Regions from separate parts of the Paenibacillus sp. FSL R10-2782 genome, predicted to be linked through region 4. Evidence: a T-box and tRNA genes for the amino acid it is inferred to sense, from the RefSeq annotation. Region 4 holds a T-box; the other regions hold tRNA genes.
What was found. A T-box is a leader RNA that pairs with one kind of tRNA and senses whether it is charged. The one in region 4 lies ahead of argS (arginine--tRNA ligase), so its partner is inferred to be a tRNA-Arg.

Region 1: it encodes a tRNA-Arg, which carries the amino acid that the T-box ahead of argS (arginine--tRNA ligase) is inferred to sense. The anticodon was not compared.
Region 2: it encodes a tRNA-Arg, which carries the amino acid that the T-box ahead of argS (arginine--tRNA ligase) is inferred to sense. The anticodon was not compared.
Region 3: it encodes a tRNA-Arg, which carries the amino acid that the T-box ahead of argS (arginine--tRNA ligase) is inferred to sense. The anticodon was not compared.

What each region holds. Positions count from the first base shown of each region.
Region 1 is NZ_CP151951.1:4,164,225-4,167,400, forward strand. It holds gene NST83_RS18800 (LacI family DNA-binding transcriptional regulator) at 1-68, opposite strand, end outside; gene NST83_RS18805 (6-phospho-beta-glucosidase) at 241-1,584, shown strand; tRNA gene NST83_RS18810 (tRNA-Arg) at 1,854-1,927, opposite strand; gene NST83_RS18815 (DUF4870 domain-containing protein) at 2,104-2,397, shown strand; gene NST83_RS18820 (hypothetical protein) at 2,693-3,052, opposite strand.
Region 2 is NZ_CP151951.1:220,142-223,317, reverse strand. It holds gene NST83_RS00985 (sugar-binding domain-containing protein) at 27-1,064, opposite strand; tRNA gene NST83_RS00980 (tRNA-Arg) at 1,300-1,374, shown strand; gene clpP (ATP-dependent Clp endopeptidase proteolytic subunit ClpP) at 1,583-2,179, shown strand; gene NST83_RS00970 (DUF4163 domain-containing protein) at 2,308-3,176, opposite strand, start outside.
Region 3 is NZ_CP151951.1:4,106,318-4,109,493, reverse strand. It holds gene NST83_RS18575 (GH1 family beta-glucosidase) at 1-136, shown strand, start outside; gene NST83_RS18570 (exodeoxyribonuclease III) at 225-989, opposite strand; tRNA gene NST83_RS18565 (tRNA-Arg) at 1,296-1,369, opposite strand; gene NST83_RS18560 (hypothetical protein) at 1,629-2,540, shown strand; gene tig (trigger factor) at 2,683-3,176, shown strand, end outside.
Region 4 is NZ_CP151951.1:2,249,326-2,252,501, forward strand. It holds gene NST83_RS10515 (nicotinate phosphoribosyltransferase) at 1-46, shown strand, start outside; gene NST83_RS10520 (MogA/MoaB family molybdenum cofactor biosynthesis protein) at 117-632, opposite strand; gene NST83_RS10525 (four-helix bundle copper-binding protein) at 893-1,222, shown strand; T-box leader at 1,301-1,556, shown strand; gene argS (arginine--tRNA ligase) at 1,616-3,176, shown strand, end outside.

The sequences.
Region 1 (3,176 bases), 1.9 Mb from region 4:
TTAATGACACGGGACACCGTTGCCGAGGATACACCCGCAAGCTTTGCAATCTCATGAATATTCGCCATAGTCCTCACCTCGTTCTTTCTATTTTAGCATGTTCGTGTCCCTCGTCCTATAATGTCATCCTTTCAAAATAAGTTTTTTAAAAGCTCTTGACCTGTAATGCATTACAGAGATTACAGTGAAACAGAAGCTTGAGAAAGCGGTTTAAAAAAATGTACTCAGGAGGCAACAATCATGAAAAAAGGCTTAAAGATAGCAACCATCGGTGGCGGCTCCAGCTATACTCCGGAATTAGTAGAAGGCTTCATCAAACGTTATGCAGAACTTCCCATTCGGGAATTGTGGCTGGTAGACATTGAGGCAGGACGCGAAAAGCTGGAAATCGTAGGGGCCATGGCCAAACGAATGGTGAAAGCGGCAGGCATTGATTGTGAAGTACATTTGACGTTGGATCGTCGTGAAGCCTTGAAGGATGCCGATTTTGTAACAACACAGTTTCGGGTAGGCTTGCTCGAAGCCCGGATTAAGGATGAAAGTATTCCGTTAAAACACGGTATGATCGGTCAGGAAACCAACGGTGCCGGAGGAATGTTCAAGGCCTTCCGTACCATTCCTGTCATCCTCAGTATCGTCGAGGATATGAAAGAGCTGTGTCCGAATGCGTGGTTGATTAATTTCACCAACCCTGCGGGTATGGTCACCGAAGCCGTGCTTCGCTATGGTCAATGGGACAAAGTCATCGGATTATGTAATGTCCCCATCGGAGCGATCAAAAGTGCATCAGCGGTGCTGGACAAACCGGAAGAAGAGCTGTTCTTTAAATTTGCAGGGATTAACCATCTTCACTGGCATAAAGTTTATGACAAAACCGGGGCCGAATTAACGGAGCAGGTGATTGAAGGGCTGTACGCACCCGGCGCAAAACCGGAAAAGGTCGTTGAAAATATTAGAAACATGCGTTTCCTGTATGATCAGGTTCGTCAATTGAAAATGCTGCCGTGTCCATACCATCGGTATTACTACATGACAGACAACATGCTGAAGGAAGAATTAGAGGAAGCCAAAACCGAAGGAACTCGGGGTCAAGTCGTCAAGCGTCTCGAAGAAAGCCTGTTTGAACTGTATAAAGATCCGAATCTGGATTACAAACCCGAGGAATTATCCAAACGTGGCGGTGCCCATTATAGTGATGCAGCCTGTGAAATTATTAATTCCATCTATAACAACAAAGGCACGCTGATGGTGGTTAGCACACGTAACAATGGTGCAATTGATGATGTTCCTTATGACAGCGCGATTGAAATTACCAGTGTAATCCGTGCGCATGGTGCTGAACCTGTAAACTTTGGCAAATTCCCGCCTGCACAGCGCGGCTTGCTGCAAGTGATGAAGGCGATGGAAGAATTGACGATTGAAGCGGCGGTTACTGGTGACTACGCAACAGCGCTGCAAGCCTTCACCCTGAATCCGCTTGTACCAAGCGGTGACATCGCCCAAACGGTGCTGGATGAGCTGCTGGAAGCGCATAAAGAGCATTTGCCACAATTTTTTGCGCATAAGGCGAAGGCGACAGTGTAAATTTATAAAGTAGTTTGTTCATGCTGGATGTATGACAGAACGGTCGTCTCCCTCAGCCTCGGATGGGATCACGACCGTTTTTTCATTGCACATCCACGTAGATTGTAGATGAACCTGCTACTATACGTCGTAAGAGGAATATTCTCCCAACGATTGAGGCTGCGAAATTTATGCTAGCACTGCTTGTGCTCCGACACTCCCCAAGGAGTTCTCATCCCACTACAACACAAAAAAAGCTCCTGCACAGGAGCTTTGAACTTCTAGCTATACGTCCCAGGAGGGATTCGAACCCCCGACCGACGGCTTAGAAGGCCGTTGCTCTATCCAGCTGAGCTACTGGGACAAAATGTATTTCGTAAAACCTTATGTATTCAGCGCATTGATTATTATATCACATCCATGTTCACTGTCACAAGCATTTTTTTCATTCGTACAGTAAACAGCCTGCAAAAGGAATCATTTGGACGCTGTCAGGGTATTATGTACAAAAGGGCCATGCTACGAAGGAGGTGTATGTCCGTGAGAGGTCTATTGTCATCACTTTGTTATTTCAGTATTTTTTTCGCCCCATTTCTGTTGCCTGTCATTGTATGGATTGCGGTACGGGACGAGTATGTTCGGGAACATGCAAAAAAGGCCATTTTATCGCACATTTTCCCCATGATCGCGGCGATTCCGCTATTTTATTTTATTGCAACGGCGAATCATGCAGGCTCTGTAATCGGGTTTGTGCTGCTATTCGCTGTGGTCTATCTCGGGGTATTTGTCTACAACATCTACAAAGGAATTATGACGCTCCGTGAAGCCGCATAAATCTAAAGAAGAAGCCTCCTGCATCCCGCGAGTTAAACGGGATACGGAGGCTTCTTTAAAAATTTTTAATGGACAAATTTATTTATTACCGAAGCGTCTAGGACTTTTTGGCACTTCATGCCTTACGTTTTTCTCAAGCACTTCTTCCGCAAATTCATTGTTATGAATATAACTGCTGCCCTTGTTCTTCTTGTATTTCGCTTTGCCGTCTATGATTTCCCCCTCCTTTCACGCGGATTCCGCGATGGTGCTGGAGCCCAAATCAACAAAAGCCGAGGCATGGCGCATCCTATTCTCATACGCCGAACTCCTTGGCAAATTCCGTGCTAAGCTGCCCATAGGAAAGCAGCTCCCTTTTAAACTTTTCCCGTTCTTCCCCAGCCGTAATGTGAGTGGAGTCGGTAAAAGCCTTATCCGTCACTTCCTCAAACGCGGAATGCAGGTTATTGTCGTACCAATCCAGCGCTAGATCGGCATCATTACGAATGATGCGTATCATGTCATAGCCTGCCTGACTGTCCTGCTGATTGGTGGCGGTAATGTAGACCAGCAGTTCCGGGTCATCTGCTGCACCAGGCCGCACCTCTACCTCTGCGCAGCGCACGCCGTCAAGCTCGGTGAAGCGGCGTATTTTAGCATCCTTGATGTAGTACATTGCCTTCCTCCTTCCTTGCGAATACACGGGTCGCCCCATTTGTAGTTTTCGGAACGGACAGACATTTTATGCTCCTTTTCGGCATATATACTGATGAACTGGGGATTTAGTTTGGTTTCATCCC
Region 2 (3,176 bases), 2.0 Mb from region 4:
CAAGACAACACATTTAATCAATCGCATTAACTTTTTAAATAACGGCTTACAATCTCGGCAGCAGCGCCTTCGTCGGTGACAAGAATATCTTCCTGCCCGAAACGCAGCACCGCATGAATAGCGGCCGCCTTGCTCTTACCTCCAGCTACGCCTAGAATCGTCTCGGTTCGCCTGATATCCTCCAAACGTAGTCCAAGCGTCAGCATTTTGTGAACCACAACGCCGTCTTCGTTAAAATAATAGCCAAACGATTCGGCAACCGCGCCCTCACTGCTGATCTGGGCAAAGGTTTCAGGGTCGAGCTTACGTCTACGTGCCATAGCTATGGCGTTGCCTATCCCGTGAATGATGATCCGACTCTCTCGAATCAGGCTTAAAATATCCTGAATATTCGTATCTTCAAGCAGGGAGTTGTAAGCATGATTGCTGAGCAAATCCGGTACATGGAGCAGACGGTATTGTGAGCCGACCTTACGAGCCATTGTGGAAGCAATTGTGTTCGCCTGCATTTCCATGCTTTCTCCCAAACCCCCACGTGCCGGTACGAACCATCCGCCCTTAAGTGGGCCATTAGCAGGTAGTGTCAGTTGGTCCGCCACGTCGGCAATCGTCGTGCCACCTGTTACAGCGACCACATCCTCGTCGTCCATAACACTCAGCAGTGCTTTTGCTCCAGCACGACCCAACTCCTGCTTCGTTAAAGGAGAAGCATCCGAATCCCCTGGAACGACAACCACCTTCCTCAAACCATAGGCTTGACGAATCTGATCCTCCAATTGGGACAGGCCGAACAAGTTGTTCGCAATCGGCTCCAGTTGTTCCAGCAGATCCAGTCCTGCTTTGCTCACCTTCATGCCCACACTCTCAATCTCAATCAGCCCTTGGGCTTTAAGAAGATCGGTCTCGGCGCGCAACACGCGCTCGGTCATGTCCAGTGAAGCCGCCAGCGTTCTGCGTCCAATAACATCGGACAGCATAATCTGATGCAGGATTGTGTACCTTTTTTTCAAAACATCCATGAGGTCGGGCAGAAGCTGCTTCTGTATTTCTAATATCTTTCGCATGCTTTCCACTCCCGCACACTTCTAAGTTCTTTCTCTAATGCTATATCACTAACTGGTCTCAAAACGTCCCGGGTTAACTTTTTAAGTCCCACGTATATCTTACCCAATATTTGCTCCACATGCAAGTCTATCTGAACCTATATTTCTCAACTTTTTATGTGAATATGCGCACGTAATAAAAGCTTGCAATTCAATGCCGTATATCATATAATCATCTTTGTTTCCAATTAGCTGTGCGCCCGTGGTCCAACGGATATGACGTAGGCCTCCGGAGCCTGAGATCGAGGTTCGATTCCTCGCGGGCGCGCCATTTTATATGATGTTTAAATTCTTCTATATACTGTTTTAACCAATAAGAGCGCAGAGGGCTCTTTTTTTTGACTATTAGTTTGACTTTCTTTGACTTTTTGTTTGAAATTGTTTATCATGTAGTTAATACGGTAACAGTTTATAAATAGGGACGTGTAATCGGCATGTCCACCAAATCCATTAACGATATTAAAGGGAGGTTTTTTGACGTGAGCTATGTTCCTATGGTAGTAGAACAAAGTAACCGCGGCGAACGCGCCTATGACATTTATTCCAGACTGTTGAAGGATCGCATTATTTTGTTGGGCTCGGACGTCAATGACGTTGTAGCCAACTCTATTATTGCGCAAATGCTGTTTTTGGCTGCCGAAGATCCTGAAAAAGACATTCACTTGTATGTTAATAGCCCTGGCGGTTCGATCACAGCCGGTATGGCCATTTTCGATACAATGCAATACATTAAACCTGACGTGTCTACAATTTGTGTTGGTATGGCGGCTTCTATGGGTGCGTTCTTGCTGAACGCAGGTGCCAAGGGCAAACGTTTTGCTTTGCCGAACAGTGAAATTATGATTCACCAACCATTGGGTGGTGCACAAGGCCAGGCAACGGATATCGAAATCCGCGCACGCCGCATTCTGAAAATGCGCGACAAATTGAACCGCATTCTTGCAGACCGCACAGGCCAACCACTGGAACGCATTGAAAAGGACACAGACCGTGACTATTTCATGTCCGCAGACGATGCCAAGGAATACGGTATTATTGATAAAGTGCTAACTAGCTCTTCTCCAGAAGGTGTATAAGAGAACGAGTTATTGCCTCTGACTAGCTGGTAAACGGAAAAAGCTGCCCCGGATGTTCGTATCTGGTAGGCAGCTTTTCTTGGTTATTGTTCATTTTGTATAGGTAATCCGACTATTATCCATTTGTACTATGGATTCTGTCCCGCGAAAGGCTTACCACCTTGAGGTAACAGTTGGCTAAACGAGTAGGTGAACTCAGGAATCCCATACGCATATGGTGTATATTCATATAGATCAAAAACAAGCGTCAAACCACTATTGGTTACATAAAAATTCGGATTAGCTGCAAGCTCCTTAAATCCACCGAAACCTCCTGCGTCAGCCTGAAGTGCATCAAATTTTTTCTTCAGGTCACTATTGAGGAACTTTTTGTAATTCGGGTTAGCTTTCAGCACGTCAGACAATTGAAGCATTTTGCCATCCGACAGCGAGAACGTATACCCTTTACGGACGGTCATGCCATGCGCACCACCTGTATACGAGTAATCCTGCATAATTACACTCAAAATACCGTCCTTATTATAAGCAATTGCAAAATCATTGCCAAACTCATACGGTCTTTGCGCCGTAGCGCCTCCCTCAGCCACTTGCTTTTTGCCTGCTGCCAGCACTTCTTCCGCATGCTTTTTAAGCACACCGTTAATCGCCTGCTGAGCTTCGGCATTCAACCGGCTACCACTGATTTGCGGATATTTGACTTTGTAGGTCACCTCGGAGTCACTTGTAGCTGCAAGGGATTGGGAGGTAATCGTGATCGGATTCAGCTGGCTTTTGCTCAACGCTACTGTTTTCTCTGCTGCATTCCACTGAGCGTCTATTCCTAGATAGTCTTTCAGCAGACTCATAGGAATGTACAGTTTCCCGGCGATCTGTTTGGCATCCATATTGCGTGTGCTTATTCCATTGACATTGACATAGGAACCATCGGAGGAAGGGGACATGATGTATAGAATATTGTACCCGCTGCCTACGGTATATGTCGCTGATTTGGTATCAT
Region 3 (3,176 bases), 1.9 Mb from region 4:
CCTTGATAACTTTGAATGGGCCTGGGGCTACAGCAAACGTTTCGGTATTGTACATGTTAATTACGAAACGCAGGAACGGACACCCAAACAAAGTGCGCTGTGGTTCAAGCGAGTGATGGCGAATAACGGGTTTTAAACAGTGTATCATAATAATCTAAGCCGTCATGCTGCAATACAGCGCATGACGGCTTTTAAGACTGCATAAATTTTTGTGCAAGGGGGGACTATGCTGAAATATCTTGCATATCCAATATAACAGGGCAGTGGTCGCTGCCTGTAATATGGCAATCAATACTTGCATCTATCAACAACGGACGAAGTCTGTCCGAGACGAGGAAGTAATCGATTCGCCAGCCGATGTTCCGTTCTCTCACTTTCGGCATGTAGGACCACCAGGAATAAACATCCGTCCTGTCAGGATAAAAGTATCTGAAGGTGTCTATAAATCCGGCTTCGAGCAGTTGTGACATTCGCTCCCGTTCCTCAGGCGTAAATCCGGCATTGCCATAGTTGGCTTTTGCATTTTTTAAATCCATTTCCTGATGAGCCACGTTGAGATCACCACAAACAATGACAGGCTTCAATGCATCCAGTTGTTGCAGATAGCTGCGGAAACGGTCCTCCCATTCCAGTCTGTACGGCAGTCGGGACAAATCCCGTTTGGTATTCGGAGTATATACATTAACCAGATAAAATTTCTCGAATTCCAAAGTAATGGTTCTGCCTTCAGGCTCCCCATTTTCTTCAAGCCCATAATGCACAGAAAGAGGCTTGATTTTGGTGAAGATAGCCGTCCCGGAATATCCTTTTTTCTCGGCATAATTCCAGTACTCTGTGTATTCCTCCATGTTCTCCATCAGGATTTGTCCCTCTTGAAGCTTGGTTTCCTGTACACAAAAAATGTCGGCATTCGTTTCTTTTAGATAAGTATAAAATCCTTTGGTCACACAGGCTCTTAAGCCATTAACATTCCAAGATACTAATTTCATTAATTATTTCTCCCTTGCTGTACCCAACATGTAAGCTTACTGCTTTATTTCTGAGGCACTTTGTCCAGTTCATGCTCTTCAGAAAATATTCAAAATTATATCAGAAAATATTCGACATTATAGATGATGGCATTCACGACCTCAAATCAGCGATATAGAGATCGAAACGATTTAGTTCGTCTATCTACTGTACTTTCGAGCGTGGGGAGTCAAATGATGCAAAATGCTGGAATTAAAATAGAATATATTTTTTGTAGGGGGTTGTAAAACGAAAAAAAGCTCCCTTACGGAAGCTTCTCACGATAACGTCCCAGGAGGGATTCGAACCCCCGACCGACGGCTTAGAAGGCCGTTGCTCTATCCAGCTGAGCTACTGGGACATAAAATTCAAGCGAATATTAATATATCACATGGGCAAAAAAGATTCAAGTCTTTTTTATATTATTTGATTGTTTTAGCCTTTATGCGACATAAGTTTGGAGTAGATGTGTGGTTTTTTTGGCCTTATAAAAGGGTATGCTAGAATACAGGTGAATATGTGGAAGACGAGAGGTTGGACTTCGGCCGCTGTTTCTCATATAATCTACAAATACTTTAGCTTGCGGAGGAGAGGGGGTGCCTTGAATAAAGGACTCCAAGGTGACGACAAAAGAAAATAATATTGTATTGTTTCCGAAGACATTGGATTACTATCAAATTCAACTCACTGTGATGCTTGAAAACGAGCGTTACGGAGAGGCGATGGCGATGCTGCGTTTTTTGATACAGTGTCAGGGACAGGAACAGAAGCAGTACGAAGAGTGGGAGGCCCTTTTACAATGGCTGGAGGCCGCATTTCCACAGTATGCCGACAGAGGGGCGGAAACGGACGCTACAGCAGATGATGAGATCAATGAAGCAGAGCTGGCCCGTCGACATGTACGCTTCAAGCAGGAGCAGGACGCAGGCTACGGCAACAAGCTGCTACATATGGCTATGGATGAACCGTTGTCGGAACAGACGATTTTAGCGCTGGAACAACTGTCTTATCTGGATCTGCCGGAAATCGACGATGCGCTGCTTAAGTGGATTAAGGAACGGGAAATCCACCCTCTGCTTCAATTCCGTGTTTTGCAGACACTACGGCGACGTGGAATGGAAGGGACGATCGAAATCAGCCGGGGAGATGAAAAGGCGGAGATCGAGATTGAGTCGATTCCGCTGCAGCCGGATGAATTTCCTGAGCCGATTATGCGTATTCTGGAGCGGGTGGCCGATCAGACTGAGGTACATGAGCCTACGCTGTTCTATTTTGCGCAGGAGCTATGGTCGCAGTATGTGATGGCAGTGTACGGCACGAAAGATTACAGGTCAATGCTGGTGGAGGAGGACGGGATGCCAGATATTTGGGCGGCAGCACTCCATCAGACGGTATCGGAGAGTCTGAGTGGCAACAAGGATGAGGAAGAAACCCGTGCTATATATGGCATTACCGATGCATTGCGCTTCCGTTTTGAACAGGTATACCGGTCGATGCGTCTATTCGTAGCGGCGGGAATGAGCACTCCATAACGGTCGGAAACGTTTACCTGTGAAGCATTCAAGGGGCTGCCCTTGAAAAAGATAGTAATGTTAGATATACTATAGTGGTTATTTTGTGTGCGTTGATCATATGAAAACTAAGTGAAGATTTTGTTGGAGGGGAAAGCATAAAATGAAAGCAACTTGGGAGAAAATAGAGAAGAACCTTGGGGTTCTTGAAGTTGAGGTTGACGCGGATCGTGTAGCCGCTGCACTCGACAAAGCTTTTAATAAAGTGGCTAAGCAAGTAAGTGTACCAGGATTCCGTAAAGGTAAAGTACCACGCCCTATTTTTGAAAAGCGTTATGGTATTGAAAGCTTGTATCAGGATGCAATTGACTTCCTGCTGCCAGAAGCCTACAGCCAAGCTGTAGAAAAAACGGATATTTTCCCGGTAGACAGCCCTGACGTTGAAATTGATCAATTCGCTAAAGGCGAATCCTTCAAATTCAAAGCAAAGGTTACTGTTAAACCTGAAGTGACTTTGGGTGAGTACAAAGGCGTAGAAGTGCCTGTAAGCAAACTCGAAGTAACTGACGAAGAACTGGCTCAAGAGCTGGAGCGTTTGCAACAACGTCATGCTGAGCTGGTTGTCGTTGATGAAGATGCTGCACAATCCGGCGATAC
Region 4 (3,176 bases):
GCTGATCGACAGCTATATGCAGCCAGAAGTGGAAGAAAAGGAATAGTTTTAAGAGGCACCCTGCAAATGATGGGGTGCCTCTTTGTGTTTCAGAGCGTAAGAGGAAAATCTGTGTGTTATTTGTAAATTTCCCTCATGACATGCCGCAGCTCAGGTATAATAATGCGCTCCATCGCCAAACGGACGGCTCCACGTGAGCCTGGCATTGAAAATACGGCTGTGCGGCCCACGGTGCCAGCTACAGCACGACTCAATATCGCTGCAGAACCAATATCCTCTGCAAAGCTTAAATAACGGAAGATTTCCCCGAATCCGGGCAGTTCCTTATCCAGCAAGGAGGATACGGCCTCATACGTTGTATCTCGCGGGGAAATACCGGTGCCGCCTGTCAGAAGAACAGCCTCAATGTCATCGCGTTCTGCGGCTTCGGATACCAGTTCCCGGATACCAACATAGTCGTCTTTGACGATAACATATCGGACCACCTGATAGCCGTTCGTTTCCAACAGATCCACCAGTAAGCGCCCACCGGTATCTGTTTCCAGCGTACGGGTATCGGAGACGGTTACAACCATGCAGCTAACCTGCTGCGGGGCCTCCCGCCGATGCTCATCTACAGAAGATATATTCATTGCAATGCTCACTCCTCGATCTATGGTTAGACATACTATTTTTACAATAGAGGAATGATTGCGGGTGTGCAAGTCAGGAGCAGGCATCAGGGAGTTGTGTGATTTATCCCCTTGCACGGGTGGGTTGGAATATAGTACACTCCCTTACATAAGTCGGGATTTTTGTCTGGTCATTGATGAAAGCGTGCACAACGGTTGATTAATCTCAATTGTCGGCGGGTAATAATACAGCAGGGTCAACAACAGGGAGGTAATGTATTATGAAACATTCATACCAACAATGCGTGGATGCTTGCCTGGAGTGTATGAACGCTTGCAACGTTTGTTATGTGGCGAGCTTGAAGGAATATGATTTGGCTATGCTGCGCGAGTGTATTCGAGTGAGCCGGGAATGTGCAGAAATATGCGGGTTTGCCGCTCAAATGTTGGAACGTGGAAAGGAATTTGCCGAGCAAATTTGTGAGTTATGTGCCAAAGCCTGTGAAGTATGTGCTACTGAATGCAGTAAGCACTCCCCTGAGCATTGCGAGCAATGTGCAGAAGCCTGCCGCCGTTGTGTTCAGACTTGCCGCCAAATGGTGGCTGTGTAATTACATATTATCAAGTCAACATATGAACAGAAAATAAAAGATTGCTTTCCACTGGATAGGTTTGTATAATGATGGGAATTAACGTCTTGGAACGGGAGAGTAGCAGCGGAGCCATATCATTACAGCGAGCCGGGAAAGGTGGAAGCCGGTATGAGGTCCGATGTGAAGCGCACCCGGGAGGCGGTTGTTCCAACACGGAGTTCCGTTAGTAGATCAGCCCGGCAGACACCGTTATTGGTCATTAGAGTGAAATCGGCGATTATGCATAAGTTCGATGTGTAATCCGATTTACGAAGAGTGGTACCGCGGGGATATTGAAGTTCTCGTCTCTTGAATAATTCAAGAGGCGGGAGCTTTTTTTGTTTGATTTTAATGAAAAAAGGAGAGAAACCTATGCTATTGCCAATCGCTGTTCAAGCTATTTCCGCCCATACAGGCTTGGAGGAAAAGGAGATTTCCTCTTTATTGGAGGTACCGCCACAGCCAGAATGGGGAGATGTGGCGTTTCCCTGTTTTATGATGGCTAAAAAGTTTCGGAAGGCTCCACAGCAAATTGCGCTGGAACTGGCGGAAGCCATAAGCCGTGAAGAAGGACTGACTGCTTCGGCATCAGGGGCCTATGTAAATATAACTTTGGGGCGTTCTGTTCATATTCCACTGATGCTGGCTGAATTGAAGAAACCTGAATTTTTCAAGCCAGATCTCGGACACGGACAGCGGGTAGTGATTGATATGTCTTCGCCCAATATTGCCAAACCGTTTGGTATTGGTCATCTTCGCTCTACTGTCATCGGCGCCGCATTATACCGCATTCTCGGGGAAACAGGGTATGTTCCAATGAGTGTAAATCATCTGGGGGATTGGGGAACACAATTTGGTAAGCAAATTGCGGCTTATAAAAGATGGGGAAATGAGGAGCAGCTACAGCAAGATCCGATTGGAGAGTCACTTAAGCTGTACGTGCGTTTTCATGAGGAAGCCGAGCATGACCCGTCTTTGGAGGACGAAGGTCGAGAATGGTTCCGTCGTCTGGAACATGGAGATAATGAGGCTCAGCGGCTATGGGAGTTTTTTGTTGAAGTCAGCCTGCGTGAATTTAATCGCATGTACGAACGTCTGAACATTACATTCGACCATGGGCTGGGAGAGAGCTTTTACAATGATAAAATGCAGACGGTTGTTGCCCAATTAAGGACGAAAGGTTTGCTGGAAGAAAGCGACGGTGCGCTTGTGGTGCGTCTGGAGGATGAAGAACTGCCGCCTTGTCTGATTTTGAAAAAGGATGGGACGACCATCTATCCAACCCGTGATTTGGCTACGGCGTTCTACCGTCATGAGGTGATGAAAGCTGATCGTTTGCTGTACGTAGTAGGTGGAGAGCAGCAGTTGCATTTCCGGCAGGTATTTGCGGTGCTAAAGCGTGCAGGGGAGTCATGGGCAGAGCGGTGTGAGCATGTGCCGTTTGGTCTGATGCGTTTTGCAGGTGAAAAAATGTCCACAAGACGCGGCAAGGTCGTGAAGCTGGAGGAAGTGCTGGATGAAGCGGTAGCCCGCGCATTAACTATCATCACTCAGAAGAATCCCGATTTACAGGATCAACAGGAAATAGCCGAAGACGTCGGCATCGGGGCAATCATTTTTGGCGACTTAAAAAATAACCGCCTGAACGAAGTGGATTTCTCACTGGAAGATGCATTAACCTTTGAAGGTGAGACAGGTCCTTATGTACAATACACACATGCACGTATACGCAGTCTTTTGGAAAAAGCTTATGCTGGCGCTGGTACGGTGGATGGTTCTGGTATCGACGTTCTTATGAGGGAACATCCAGTATCTGATTACACCGATGCATCAGTTGAAATGCTGGGGGATGCAGGCTGGGCACTGCTTAAGCAGTTGGTTCGTTATCAGGGACAACTGGAACGTGCGGCTAGGCAACTGGAACCTTCGGTTA